DNA from 2 places in the Bacillus sp. KNSH39 genome. Region 2 is predicted to be linked to the other one. Evidence: riboswitches for the same ligand, from Rfam matches in the RefSeq annotation. Region 2 holds a riboswitch; the other holds the start of a gene.

Region 1 (7,605 bases), 5.2 Mb from region 2:
AACATTTTCGTTTCTCTGGATACATAACCATTCCCATAAATCGATTGCCGGCTCTATCTTTCCACATATAATCCCAATGTGGTAAAATGCCTTGTTTAAAATCGCCCATAATTCCCCTCTCCTTTATCTTTTATTTATCCCGCATTAAACGTCCGATTGGTGAAAGGCTACTAATCAGTGAGAGATGCCCTGCTGATCAAAATTCCTCTTTATGAACGTGGCGTTTCTGAATATGTATAAATCACTTGCCCGCCTCGCTGTGCGTTACCAATGAAATGCTTAAAGTCTTCTCTATTTACAACAACTTCTCTGAACGTATAAAATACATCTTTCGTAACAACATACTCCTTTATTTCACCATTTTTTAGCTGATCTAAAATTGTATTTGCTAATTCTTTATCCATGTATTTCACCTCTCTGCAATATTTTATTTTATCGTATATTCTATAGGTCAACAACTGTAAATTTATCCCGCTATTTGCAGGTAGTGCGATTGGTGTTGACTACTAATCAGTCGTGGAATGAACAAAAAATCTTACTGATTAACGTTTCACTTTATCTCGTTGTTATGTCATGATTTTATTTTCGTTATTTCGCAAACAATATCGTTTTACTATATGTCCACTAAATATCATATACTAACATAGCTACTTCTCTATATCAAACATTTCGGCATTCAATTATGCAAAGTTCCATACCACTATGCTACAATATACAAATAGAACTAGGAGGGATACTATGATTCGGAAAGCAAAAAAGACAGATGCAATGGCAATAGCTCCTTTATTGTATAATGCTCTGCATGAAATTGCTGAAAAAATCACAGGTAGCACAGATGAAGCAGAAGTATTACTAGGACTTGAGACATGGTTCTCAAAAGAAAATAACCGTCTGAGCTACGAAAACTGTTTTGTCTATGAACAAGACGAGAGTGCAGTTGGAGTTATTGTCGCTTATCACGGTAGTGAAGCAACACAGCTTGACGCACCAATTGTACATCACTTAAGAAAATTACATAAAGATGAATCAATTACGTTAGAAAAAGAAGCTGAGCTTGATGAGTATTACATTGATACACTATCAGTTTCAAGTGCACACGGCGGAAAAGGTATCGGTTCTAAATTAATTGAAGCTGCCGAAATCTATGCAACTGAAAAAGGGCATGAAAAAATCGCTTTACTTGTTAATTTAGAAAACACACGCGCCTATTCACTATACGAAAAGTTAGGTTATAAAAAAGATGAAATTGTTATGCTAGTAGGCGAACCTTATGCTCATCTCGTAAAACCATTAAACGTCAAAATTTCTGTATCTTAAAAAGAAAGCACACGATTTATATAAATCGTGTGCTTTTATGTTAAATTCGTATTTAATATATTTCCATCCATCGCCTCGTGAAACGTATATGTTGTACATCCCCATGGCTTTCTATGCAAAATAGGCGAACCAGACCATCCCATTGCCCTCAGCTCCGTTCCAATCATCGAATTAAAATAATTATGACCTACAAGAGCAATACTTCCATGTACGAGAGCATAACGATGTAATACGTAAGCTGCTTGCCTTGCCCTCTCTCTTACTTCCTTATAAGATTCAACATTTTTATGGTAACCAAGTATCCATAATGCTCGTCCAATACACATCCATACGTTAAGTTTACACTTCAACCATTTTGGCGCATAAAAGCTCGCCGGAACTGCCGCTTCCCTAAAAAGAGAATTTTGTATAAAACATAAAGAATCCATTAATTCAGCTGCTGACTGTACAGCACACTTTTGATCACTCGTTACAATCAATTTCGCTACTTCAACCGCTTCTCTTGTTTCCAATGGTATAGGTTGTTTTTCTGTTATAGTATGTAAGTCATATCCTTTTATCCATTCATGAAAGGATGTAACCGTCATTGGTTCTATAGTACAATCTAAGCGACCATGACGAATAAAAGAAATCTTCATTCTTTTCACTCTCCATTCATCACTTATGAACTCTATTATGCACTAGTTCTAAACATCATACCACGCAAGAAAATAAAGTTATATACCTTTACATCTCCCCACCACTATCATGTGTTATCGAAGCATGGATACCATCCATCCCATCAAAATATGTACTCGTATCATATTGACGAATCTTTTTTAAATGCATATAAGAAAATAAAAATAAAATTAAAGCTATAACACTCCCCACAAATTCAAACATCATTTTACCGCCTCTAATTTCTCCCACTTCAGCAGGTTATTCTACTTTTTCATTATACCTCGATATAAAGATTCTCGCATTTTTGCTATTTTTTTCAAAAAACATGGATTTTCTACATATTTTCTTACAAAAAGTGAATATTTTTCGAATTTTTACTTTGGAAACATTTACAAAGTAGGAAATATGGTTCAAAATAGGAGGAAATAAAAAAACCCAAATTTATTCTTTTTTTGGGAAAACTGTAACAAGGAGAGTTGCTTATGCAGATCGCAGAAACTGGAGATATCATCGAATTTAAAGGTGGAATGCAAGGCCGTGTTCAAAAAGTAAATCAAAACTCTGTTATTGTTGATATAACAATTATGAAGAATTTTAGAGAACTAGATATGGAACCTCTTACAGTTGTAAGTCATAAAAACTATACTGTCATTAATCAAAATGCATAATATAATAGAAAGAAAGGGCCTGTATAGTATACAGGCCCTTTCTTTCTATTAACGATTATCAATTGTTTCCGGATATAGATCGTGGTTCATCATGCGGTAATCAGCCATTTGTTCATACTTCGTCCCTGGGCGCCCGTAGTTGCAGTATGGATCAATTGAAATGCCACCACGTGGTGTGAATTTCCCCCATACCTCAATATAACGTGGATCCATTAATTTAATTAAATCGTTCATAATAACGTTCATGCAATCTTCATGGAAATCACCATGATTGCGGAAACTAAATAAATACAACTTTAAAGATTTACTCTCTACCATTTTTTGCTCTGGAATATAGCTAATATAAATTGTTGCAAAATCTGGTTGTCCTGTTTTCGGGCATAAACTTGTAAATTCAGGACAATTGAATTTTACAAAATAATCACGGTTTGGATGATTATTATCAAATACCTCTAATATTTCTGGGCTATATTCAAATAAATATTTTGTATTTTGATTCCCTAGTAATGTTACATCTTTTAAATCTTCATCTAATCTTCCTGTCATTTTAAACATCCCTTCTCGTTATACGCCGCGCTTATTTCCCCATACTAACGCATGAAGCTGAGGCAATACTTTTGCATCATTCATCTCTTTACAATTTACAGCTTTATCAATCAGCCATTCATACTTATCTAATAATTTTTTTATAAGCATCGCATCATCCACTGTTTTTGTATCATCGTTTCCTACTTGTAAGAAAAATGGTACCTTTGGATAACGTTCGTGCATCTTAACTGCATATTCAAAATCATGATCATCGAATACTACTACTTTTAAACTAATATCTTTTCCTGCTAGTTTCTGAATAATAGCATCTAACCTCTGAAAATCTGTTTTCATCGTTGAACTTGGTGGTTTTGGAGAAATTGTTATCTCATCAATTTGAAGTAACCAATCTTGCCATTTACTCCCTTGCGTTTCAATTGCCGTTCGCATTCCATTTTCTTTTAATATAGAAAGAAGAAACTCAATATTTTTCAATAATGCCGGATTTCCACCTGAAATCGTAACATGAGAAAAATTTTCTCCTCCAATTGCAACAAGCTCATCCCAAATATCTTCTGGTGTCATCTGTCTAATTTGATCTTTAGCTGATCCATCCCACGTAAAAGCAGAATCACACCAAGCACAGCTATAATCACAACCAGCTGTACGAATAAACATTGTCTTTTGCCCTACAACCATTCCTTCACCTTGAATAGTCGGACCGAATATTTCTAAGACAGGGATTTTACTCATCAAGCATCCACTCCCGTCTTACTTCCGCATAACTAGTCGGCGTCTCAAATAAACGAACAAATTCAACGCGAGCTCCTTTATATTCGTTCACTCGATTCTCTTTTGTTAGTGCTTCTGCCATCTTTTCATAAATCCAAACGACCATATTTTCAGCAGTCGTATTCATTGCAGGTAACGTTTCGTTTAAATAACGATGATCTAGATAAATTTCTATTTCATTCTTCCAAATTTCTTTTATATCTCCAAAGTCAATTGCAAGACCTATTTCATTTACATATCCACTAATTCCAAATACAACTTTATATGTGTGACCATGTAAGTTTTTACATTTCCCTTCATAACAGTGTAAATGGTGTGCTGCATCAAATGTAAATTCCTTGCTGACCATTACTCTTTTATTATGGTATTTGAGTTGTTTACGCTGAATATCCTTGTCCATTTTTTGCAAATTCTCTACGATGCGAAATCCAAAAAAGTTATCCATTAGTTGTTCGCTCCTTCGCGTTCTTGTAGGTACGTATCTAATCCTGCTTTACGAAGTTGACATGCTGGACATTCACCGCAACCATCACCAATGATTCCGTTATAACATGTTAATGTTTTTTCTCGAACAAACTCAAATGCTCCAAGTTCATCTGATAATTTCCATGTTTCAGCCTTATCAATCCACATAAGTGGCGTGTGAATGACAAACGGGTAATCCATAGATAAATTTAAAGTAACATTTAACGATTTCACAAACACGTCACGGCAGTCTGGATAACCACTGAAATCAGTTTCACATACACCCGTTACAATATGACGTGCTCCAACTTGTTTTGCTAATACAGCAGCAAATGATAAGAAGAGTAAATTTCGTCCATCTACAAATGTCGATGGCAATTCACCTTCTTCATGTGTAATCTCCATATCCGTTCTCGTTAACGCATTTGGAGCAAGTTGATTTAATAGACTCATATCTAGTACCGTATGCTTTATTCCTAGTTCTTTTGCAATTTCCGCTGCACAATCAATTTCTAGCTTATGACGTTGATTGTAATTAAACGTTACAGCTTCTACCTCTGCAAACTGCTCTATTGCCCAAAATAAACATGTCGTACTATCTTGTCCTCCACTAAAAACAACAACTGCTTTTTCTTTTTTCATTTCACTCATTCTCCTTCTCTACTATAAATAAGAAGAAAGAACGTTCTTGAACTGTCACAATAAAAAAACAAAACAATACCTAAGGATATTGTTGTTTCCATAGTTTTTTATAGAGGGAGTTCGCGAACCTCTCCCGCGCGGTGCACGGAATTTCTTCTTTCATTGACATAGCTTATTGTAACATATTGTATACTAGCGTAAAAATTTCTGATTTTTCCGCTATTTATTATTTCATTTCTTTCATTTTATAGTATGATTAATTTAATATAAGAAGAGAGGAGGCATCCCACTGAAATCTTTTATTATTTATCTCTTTTTAAATATATTATTCATCCTGATTACAATGCTCGTATATCATTTATTTTGGAATCAAAAAGGGAAACGCTCTCCTAAATTAAATTCAGCTATATTCATTGTACTCTGTTGCCTCGCTACCGTACTCTGTATTACATTTGCAGCAAAAACAAATAATGGTTTTCAATTTGATATGCGCCATATTGTATTAATTGTCGGTACATTAACGGGAGGGCCTATTGCTGGTGGTTCTATCTTAGTTGTATTAAACATATATCGCTTATTATTAGGTGGGGTAGGTGTTTTCCCATCTCTTATCGGTTCTGTTCTTCTGTTTATTGTTCTATTATTAACATATAAATTTTTCAATCGAACTTCTAATCGTATAAAAATAACACTTGCTATTATCTACAGTCTCACATACGGATTTAGTTGGATACCCTTCTTCCTTTCAAAGGTTACAAATAAGACTGATTATATACCGCATATTATTGTGTATGAATTATGTTCAATGCTTGGTACGATTCTAATTTTATATTTACTACACATATTACAAACTCAAGTTCGTCTCCAAAATGAACTTATAAATGCTGAAAAGTTTCATTTAATTGGTGAAATGGCAGCGTCTATCTCTCATGAAATTCGCAATCCATTAACTTCAACGAAAGGTTTTTTACAACTGTTACAATCAGATACATGCACTGAGCAGGAACGAAAATTATATATCGACATTGCCATTAATGGCATCGAACAAGCAAATCATGTTCTTACAGATTATTTAACCTTTGCTAAACCAAGCATTGAAAAAGAACAAATATTACAGTTAGAAGAAGAATTACTACATGCATTGTCGCTAATTACACCGCTTGCTAATTTAACAAATGTACGTACTCATTATATAAAGCAAAGCACTTCTTTTTTTATCGCTGGAGAAAAGCAAAAACTAAATCAATGTTTATTAAATATTTTAAAAAATTGCATTGAGGCTATGCCAAAAGGCGGTGATCTTTATTTCACATTAGTTCCTGATCATAAGCATATTCAGTTATATATAAAAGATACAGGAGTCGGTATGGATTCAGAACAAGTAAAACGTCTTGGTTCGCCCTTTTATTCAACGAAAGAAAAAGGTACTGGACTTGGAATGATGGTCGTATTCAGTGTTGTTCAAGCTATGAATGGAAAAATTGATATTATAAGTGAAAAAGGAATCGGTACAACCTTTTTATTAACTTTTCCACTCATACAAAAAACGTGATGAAATACTCATCACGTTTTTTCTGTTCCTTCAACTAATTCAGCAAAAGCTTTCACTTTTCCGTGCGGTTGTTGATTTTCTTTACGTGCTTTCCAGGCGCGCTCTTCTTCTCGCTTCTTCTTAGACATGTTTTTTCAACTCCTTCTTTTCTTTCTTATTTCTCCATGTAGTATTCCAAAATAAGAAAGAAAACTATGCACGTATCAAAAAAGAAGTGGTTTCCCACTTCTTCCACTTTAGCGTTGCAAAATTGCATGTTTCGCCTCTTTTAACTGCGTAAGATGTCTTTGTTCATGCAAATCAAGAAATTGAACCCATTGATACAAATTCAGATCATTAAAAACAGGATGCTTTAATCCATTTTCAAATAGATCTTTTTCATCTATAACACTATGAAGCGCGTGTAATAGTTCTTGGCGTGAATGTTCTAGCAATTGAATTCCTTGCTGTTTTTTCATTAAAGTTTCTGTTGGTTGCATTTGCTGAGGAGCTTCTCGTTTATGTGTGCGATCAAGCGTAAGCTGGAGGTCTTTAAATGGAGTCATGTTTCTTTCATTTTTTTGTAAAGCATATACAAGGGCAGACGTGACAGATTGTTCAACTAAATGCAAGTGGTGTAAAATTTGAATAATACTCCATTTATCACGGCGTGGCTTTACATTCACTTCTGTGTCATTTAACATTTCAATTTCTGATAATAGCGTGCTTCGAGTAGCCTGTAATGAGTTTACTAAACTTTCTAAACTTACATCCATATTAGATTGAAGCATACTTGTTCCCCCCTTTTGTTGGTGAAAAGAGGTGCTCCTTATTAGAAACACCCCTTTAGTATTCTGAATTTTCTTTTATTATCTCATCATTTTCCCATTATGTCGATGTTAAACATGTGAAAAAAAGCGCATGTTTTTTACAATTTTGTGTCGTCAATCGCATGTAACCATGCTTCAATTTCTGTAATAACACTTTTCACACAGCCTTCAG
Region 2 (7,605 bases):
GGATGAAGGGAAACCTTTATATGAAAAGTTAGGATTTAGGGCAGTAAGTTATGTTTCTAAATACATATGTAACTCATACAATGCGAAACATTATTGTGTAAGAAATGAAGATTATGTGATGAATTATGAAGAGGGTGATTTAGAAAAAATAATAAAAATAGATGAATATGCGTTTGGAACAAATAGAAAAGAGTTTTTAAAGAAAAGAATTATGCAAAGTGAACAGTGTATCGTTGTAAAGGACAAGGAACAAAATGTATTAGGTTACGGTTTAAGCATACAAACACCAGAAAATAAGATAATAGGGCCGGTTGTTGCTAAAAATGATGAGATGGCAATGAGAATTGTACATGATTTAGCAAAAGGGCATAATGGTAAATTAAGAATTGATGTACTAGAAGGAAAGAAAGATTTCATGAAAGTATTAGAGATTGCTGGTTTTAAAAAGGTGAATACACCACCAATTATGATGAAAAATAGCGGTCAATTATTAAAAAGGAATAATGAGTTATATAGCATTGCAGCACAAATTTTTGGGTGAAAAAGAATCCTTCTGAATGAAGGATTCTTTTTCGCTAATCACGATATTGATCATGAGTCGGCTGAAAGAGGTCTTCCTCGATATCTCTCACCATAGAAAAATGATCAACGTTATAATGACCGTGTAAAGTTTTATTGTGATGACCAATAATTTGCTCTGCAGACAATACGTTAGAATCAGTTGTTGAATGCCCGTTTTTAATTAATGTAACGTCAAATCCTTGTACAGTTGCTGTCCTAACGGCAGTGTCAATGCAATGTTCTGTTTTACATCCGCCTATAACAATATGATTAATGTTTTCTTCTTTTAAAAGTTCAAGTAAAGAAGTGCCGTAGAATGAATTGGTTGCTGCTTTATTAATAAAGATTGCAGACTGGGGTACTTGAATTTGATTATGTACTTCAAATCCTTCGCCACTACCAGAAGCAACATCGATATCTCTTACGAAAACAATAAGAGCATTTGAATCTATTGCTTTCTGCAGGGCTATATTTAGTGTAGATAATAGCTCGGTTTTACGAAAAACTTCATTTTCTTGCTCATTTCCATCAATTAATTCTTGCTGAGCGTCAATAATTAATAGTGCTTGTTTCATCGTGTCTCCCCTTTAATATGAAATAAGTTCCACTGTACATATTCCTTCAGATTGTTAGAAAATCCTCCATTGTAAGAGAAGTAGAAGATTGATTTACAAAGTTGTCAAAGAAATTTCATTCTCATAGCGTGTAAAAACATGTATGATAGGAGATGGAGAATTTTTGAGTAGGTGGGAATAACATGCAAACAGTAGAAGATTATCTTTCATTCTTACATACGAAAGGATTTAAATTATCAGAGGAAGCACAAGGGTTTATTATGTTTGGACAAGGATATACTGGTGCGTCTGATGGGATTGTGAACGCAGCAATAGAAGCCACAATTAAACATCAATTGCAGTTTGATGGTAGTTATTTCGTTGCGTTATTAGAACGATTGAAAGAGGAAGAAATTACAGATAAAAAAAGCGCTAAGGCTTTTATGCGGAAGTTACAAGCGTAACTTCACGCAGCCTGCGCTTCTTTTTTTGTTTTGGAAGGTAATTCAACAAAAATCATGCCTAGAAAAATACATAGACATCCGATAATAGCAGAAATAGAAAGTTGTTCATTTGCAACGAGAACGCTTGTTAATGCAGCAAAAACGGGCTCCATTGCGAAAATAATTGCTACTCTCGTTGGAGAAGTGTGTTTTTGTGCCGATGTTTGAATGAAAAAAGCAATAGATGTTGCAAACAGGGCAGTTAGAAAGAGTGCGAATAAAAAGGATTGATTCGTCCATAGTGATACTGAAAATAACTTTTCCCAATCTTCAAACAAGAAAGCGCAAATAGAAGAAAATATACCAACTGCTAATACTTGAGATGTGCTTAATAATAAAGGTGATATTTTTTTAGAAAAGAAGCCGTTAATAAGAATATGGGCAGCGAAAGCGACTGCACAACCAAGAACAAGTATATCTCCTATATTTAATTGGAAAGAATTAGCAGCTGTTAATAAGTACAAACCTGTTGTAGCTACAGCAATACCAAGTACGATGAAAATGGTGGCTTTTTGTTTTAAGAAGATAAATGATAAGATTGGGACCATAACAATGCTTAGCCCAGTTAAGAAACCTGCTTTTGAAGAAGTTGTATAAAGTAAGCCAAATGTTTGTAATAAATAGCCGACAAATAAGAAGAACCCAACCATTAATCCAGCTAAACTACTATGTTTTAATTCTTGTTTTGAAGTTTTCTGTGAGGAAATAATTTGAACGAATAATAAAATAATTCCAGCGAATAAAAAGCGAATACCATTAAACGTAAATGGACCAACGAAAGACATAGCGTTTTGAACGACAACAAACGTAGCTCCCCAAATAAAAGAGACAAATAATAAAGCAAGAGGAGCAATCCACTCTTTTTTCACACTCATACCCCCGTTAATTTTGTAAGATAGCTTTTCTAGCTAATTCATCAGCTACTTTATTTTGACTACTTGGAATCCACTTAATAAAAAAGAGATCGAAGTTTTTTATGTACTGCAGTGCTTCATCTAAAAGAGGTGCAAATATTTTATTTTTTGCGTATTCCTTTTCAACAGCCCGCTCAACAAGCTGCGAATCTGTACGAAAAGAGACAGTGCTATAATTATGCTCGATGCAATATTTTAATGCTAAAAGTAAAGCGCGGTATTCTGCTTCATGATTGGACATTGTTCCAAGTGGTACTGATAATTGTACAGGTGGCTGAACGCCTTTAATAAACACTCCTGCACCAGAAGGACCAGGATTTCCTTTTGATGCACCATCAATATATACTTCAATCAAAATGAGAAACCTCCAAATTATAAGATGATCCCCTACTTAAATATTTTTTTGAAGTAGGGGATAGAGTAGTTATCCGATTGTGATGCTGTAACGACATGTAAATGTTTCATTCGCTTGTAAAGATTGAATTCCCTTTTTGTTCTTGAAATCTTTTGCTGGATTTACTTCATCAGCGATGCCATACCAAGGTTCAATACATAAGAAAGGTGCGTTATCCCCTGGTGTCCATACGCCAACAAATGGGAATCCATCAAATTCTACTTTTACAAATTTATTATGTTTATGAGAACGAATCGAAATTTCATTCGTATTCATATGTTCAAAAATAAGTGCATCATTTTTGAATAAATCATATGTAAGTGGCAATTCAGTCGTATTTTCAGCGATTAATTGCTTTTTGTTTGAAAGATAAGGTCCTTCTAATACGCTTGTTTCTAAGCGTTCCGAACCATTAAACGATAAGTGATAATCTGTAAATGATTCACCGTCCAATAAAGGGAAGTTGAATCCAGGATGTGCTCCGATTGAGAAGAACATCTCTTTTGAAGTAGGATTGTTTACTTCATATGTTATATGAACGCTTTGTCCATTTAGCTCATAAGAAACGAGTAATTCGAATTCGTATGGGTATTTTTTTAATGTTTCTTCATTACTAGTAACGATATAAGTGATTTTTGTTTCGCTTTGTTCTTTCACAGAGAAAGTAAGATCACGAGCGAAACCGTGTTGTGTTAATGAATATGGTTTACCGTCTACGTAGTATGTATTATCTACTAATCGGCCGACAATTGGGAACAAAATTGGTGCACGGCGTCCCCAATAAGTAGAATCACCTTGCCATAAATATTCTGTGTTGTCTTCTTTTAAGCGAACGCTCTGTAATTCTGCACCTTTGTCAGAAATGGAAACGATCACTTTTTCATTTTGAATTGTTGCTGTCATGAAGTGAAACCTCCTAAATCTTTCATATGTTTCATTATACGTTGTCTAAAAGGAAAAAGGTAGTTTATGATAGGAATCTATTGACGAAAGAGGGGCTACCACGTAAAATATAATCTTGTTGCTTAAAAAACGAATAACGTGGTTCGAAACCATCCCACGTAAAAAAACTAAGGAGATTTTGTCATGAATATTAGAACTTTAGTCGGTAATGGTATTTTAGCGGCATTATATATTGCTGTTTCTATGCTTATTCAGCCATTTGGCTTTACGAATGTACAATTTCGTATTTCAGAGATGTTTAATCATCTCGTTGTATTTAACAAGAAAGCAATTTACGGAATTGTATTAGGTGTATTTTTAACGAATCTCTTTTTCTCACCTATGATCGCTTACGATTTAGTGTTTGGAGTAGGGCAATCTATTCTTGCGTTAGTTGCAACGATTATTTCTATGCGATTTATTAAAGGTGTTTGGGCTCGTATGATTTTTAATACAGTTATCTTTACAATTACAATGTTTATGATTGCAATTGAACTTCATCTTGCATTGGGTTTACCATTTATGTTGTCTTGGTTAACTTGTGCAATTGGTGAATTTGTTGTCATGGCGATCGGTATGCCTGTAATGTACTGGATTAATAAGCGAGTACAATTTGAAAGATTTATGTAATAGATGAAAGAGCTATTCCTATAGGGATAGCTCTTTTTGTATGTAATCATATTGAATATAATGCTGTGACTCTAGATAAAATATAATAAAATAAAGTGAGGCTTCAATTAGCCGGATATATATAAGAAGTCTTACATAAGGGGAATGTAGTATGAAATATAAAATTCATTGGTTGTATAAAACGAAGCGTGGATTGCAGACGGAATTAACAACAGAGTATATGAACATAGAAGAAGTACTTCAATTTGCAGAGGATTTTGAGAAAACAGGAAGAGCTAAGGAACTTTTATTTTACGATGAAATGGACGCAGAATGGTCATTAAAAGAGATGAAAAAGTTAAGTAAGCAAGTAGAGGAAGAGCCCCAAGAAATACTCGTTTATTTTGATGGGGGGTATGATGTGCAAACGAAAGAAGCTGGCGTTGGTATATGTGTGTATTATAAAAAAGGAAATACAAACTACCGCATTCGCCGCAATGCATATATAGAAGGTATATATGATAATAATGAAGCGGAATATGCATCATTATTATACGGTATGAATATACTCGAGGAACTAGGGATTAGGTATGAAGCAGTTACACTTCGCGGAGACTCACAAGTGGTACTGCAGCAATTAGCCGGAGAATGGCCTTGTTATGATGAACATTTAAATCATTATTTAGACCAAATTGAGCAAAAGGCGAAGCAAATGAAATTAAAACTTATATGTGAGCCGATATCTAGAAAACAAAATAAAGAAGCACATCAATTAGCTACGCAAGCATTAGAAGGAACAAGTATTGATAGTCATAAAGAAATAACCGAATAGAGAGGTGCAAAGGTGGATAAAAAGCAACTCATTACAGAGGTAAATGACTTATTAGAAACGTATTGTGAAGGATGTTTTTTGCGAGAACATAATCGAAAGACAAATAGTAAGTATTACGCTCATTCATTTTGTATAAGGCAATGTACAGTGGGAGAAACATTGAAAAAGTATGGGGAACAGTTGTCATGAAAAAACATCCAGAGAAAATTCTCTGGATGTTTTTTAGTGTCTTGCTTCGTTTAGTTGATGCTCACATTTATTTAATTTTTTTTCCTCATTCATTAAAAATGGCTCATCTAAATCAGTTGCAACAGATTTCATAATTTCAAGCTGAGAGCGAGCTGCTTCTACAGCAGTAGTAGCATGTTCTAATGTATCTGGATCCATTGAAATTGTTGCTGATCCTACCATTTTTTGTGCTGTTTCTACACGGAATTTCACTTCTTCAAAATCATTTACTTCTGATCCCATTAATAATTCCTCCTTTGTATAGTGCGCATTTCACATAGTTTTTGCTCTGTAAAACGGAAATATACAAAGGAATAACAAAGGAGGTTACCAAGTAAGGTAACCTCCTGTTATATGTTGGATTAAAGTTTTACTACGTTAGCAGCTTGAGGTCCGCGGTTACCTTCAGTAATGTCGAAAGATACTTCTTGACCTTCTTCTAAAGCTTTGTAGCCGTCGCCTTGAATAGCAGAGAAATGTACGAATACATCGTCAGCGCCTTCCATTTCGATAAATCCAAAACCTTTTTCGTTGTTAAACCATTTTACTTTTCCTTGCATGTTACAATTCCTCCTAAAAGCGTTTACTATTTTCATTTAGTGAAATTCATTTTAAAAAAATAATATAAACTAAAAATGCTATATTCTTGAATATTCTGCTAAATGATTAATTTAAATATACACGAATTGGGAGAATTTAGTCAAGTAAGCGATTTTATTTTTTTGTATTTTTAAATAATTTTTCAGTCAAATTTTTAAATAGGTATAGGACAGGCTGAGTATATAATATTCTTAATTGAATGCTATACATAATGAGGTGAAAGAATGAATAAGTCTTACTTATTAGATAATGAAGGAATGAGAACGAGAACCGACATACCGGATTGGGTTGCAAAAGAATTTGAGATTTTTTCAAATGTTGTGTTAGAACCAACTTTTCCATGTTATTTCGGTTTAACAGCTTTGAAAAAGAATGAACTTCGTTATTCATTTCTTTCTCATAATGATTGGAGTCATTTACCACATACAATGTTATCTTTTTTAGAGTTAATGAAAGAGAGGCCGATTGTAAGAAGGGGCTTTTTCCTTTTTGTAGAACCGGAATGTGAAGAACAGCCACTCGAATATTACCGTGATTCCTTTTGGAAAGTGTTACAGTATTTACATGAAAACGATAATCAAGCATGGCCAAAGCAAATTCCTGAAGATCCAGACCATTATTTATGGGAATTTTCATTTGGTGGTGAGCCAATATTCGCATTTGGAAATGCGCCAGCTTATAAACAACGAAAAACTAGACATTTAGGGAATTCTCTCGTTATTGGGTTTCAGCCACGCACTATTTTTGATGGATTAGAGGGAGATCGTCCTAAAGGAGCATATTCAAGACAAATGGTTCGTGAGCGAGTTGAAAAGTGGGATCAATTGCCGAAACATCCTAACATTAGTCATTATGGTGACCCAGAGCATCGTGAATGGAAACAATATTTCATAGGAGACGATGTAGAGCCAATAAAAGGGAAATGTCCTTTTCTTCATAGGATAGAAAAGTAAGAGCCATCACCTAGATGGCTCTTTTGTATATTTTGGATAAAAAAGGGTATTTTATTATGAAAGCTAGTCTATTTTTTCAAATTACATCATTAACTAGTAGTAAAGAGAGTAGAAAGGATAGAGCGATGTTTGGAGCAATTATACAGCAAATCGTATTAGGTATATCATTAGCTGCGCCAGTAGGGCCGATTAATATTGAAATGTTAAAACGAGGAATTGAACGTGGGTTTTGGCACGCTTGGGTTGTTGGAATTGGTGGAATGACTGCAGATGTTTTATTTATGCTTCTCATTTATTTCGGTTTATCTTCTGTGTTTATGTATACATATGTACAAGCCTTCATGTATTGCACGGGTTTTTTCTTGTTATTTTATTTAGGATTTCAAAGTGTAAAACAAGGAATTTTCGACTCGAATATGGAATATAAAAAAGAAGAGGTAGGTGGCCTTAAGCAATCGTTTATGGCAGGATTTTTAATTGCGATATCCAATCCATTAAATCTTGTTTTTTGGTTT

The links. Region 2 has a riboswitch for preQ1 ahead of ACUL40_RS00185 (QueT transporter family protein). Riboswitches for the same ligand answer to the same signal wherever they lie in the genome.
Region 1: it holds a riboswitch for preQ1, as region 2 does, so the genes downstream of both, queC (7-cyano-7-deazaguanine synthase QueC) here and ACUL40_RS00185 (QueT transporter family protein) in region 2, are expected to answer to the same signal.

What each region holds. Positions count from the first base shown of each region.
Region 1 is NZ_JBQXYO010000001.1:5,223,401-5,231,005, reverse strand. Features, by position in the region: gene ACUL40_RS26855 (hypothetical protein) at 1-109, opposite strand, end outside; gene ACUL40_RS26850 (hypothetical protein) at 210-404, opposite strand; gene ACUL40_RS26845 (GNAT family N-acetyltransferase) at 739-1,317, shown strand; gene ACUL40_RS26840 (hypothetical protein) at 1,353-1,955, opposite strand; gene ACUL40_RS26835 (hypothetical protein) at 2,044-2,199, opposite strand; gene ACUL40_RS26830 (YkvS family protein) at 2,460-2,645, shown strand; gene queF (preQ(1) synthase) at 2,694-3,191, opposite strand; gene queE (7-carboxy-7-deazaguanine synthase QueE) at 3,210-3,926, opposite strand; gene queD (6-carboxytetrahydropterin synthase QueD) at 3,919-4,410, opposite strand; gene queC (7-cyano-7-deazaguanine synthase QueC) at 4,410-5,072, opposite strand; PreQ1 riboswitch class I at 5,166-5,209, opposite strand; gene kinB (sporulation sensor histidine kinase KinB) at 5,416-6,624, shown strand; gene ACUL40_RS26800 (DUF6254 family protein) at 6,636-6,752, opposite strand; gene ACUL40_RS26795 (DinB family protein) at 6,861-7,394, opposite strand; gene ACUL40_RS26790 (M3 family oligoendopeptidase) at 7,532-7,605, opposite strand, start outside.
Region 2 is NZ_JBQXYO010000001.1:42,967-50,571, forward strand. Features, by position in the region: gene ACUL40_RS00155 (GNAT family N-acetyltransferase) at 1-541, shown strand, start outside; gene ACUL40_RS00160 (cysteine hydrolase family protein) at 576-1,136, opposite strand; gene ACUL40_RS00165 (DUF6123 family protein) at 1,319-1,579, shown strand; gene ACUL40_RS00170 (DMT family transporter) at 1,582-2,487, opposite strand; gene ACUL40_RS00175 (reverse transcriptase-like protein) at 2,501-2,887, opposite strand; gene ACUL40_RS00180 (aldose 1-epimerase family protein) at 2,957-3,829, opposite strand; PreQ1 riboswitch class I at 3,962-4,006, shown strand; gene ACUL40_RS00185 (QueT transporter family protein) at 4,013-4,498, shown strand; gene ACUL40_RS00190 (ribonuclease H family protein) at 4,650-5,309, shown strand; gene ACUL40_RS00195 (zinc-finger domain-containing protein) at 5,322-5,498, shown strand; gene ACUL40_RS00200 (DUF2564 family protein) at 5,532-5,780, opposite strand; gene cspB (cold shock-like protein CspB) at 5,900-6,097, opposite strand; gene ACUL40_RS00210 (YqcI/YcgG family protein) at 6,362-7,090, shown strand; gene ACUL40_RS00215 (LysE family transporter) at 7,105-7,605, shown strand, end outside.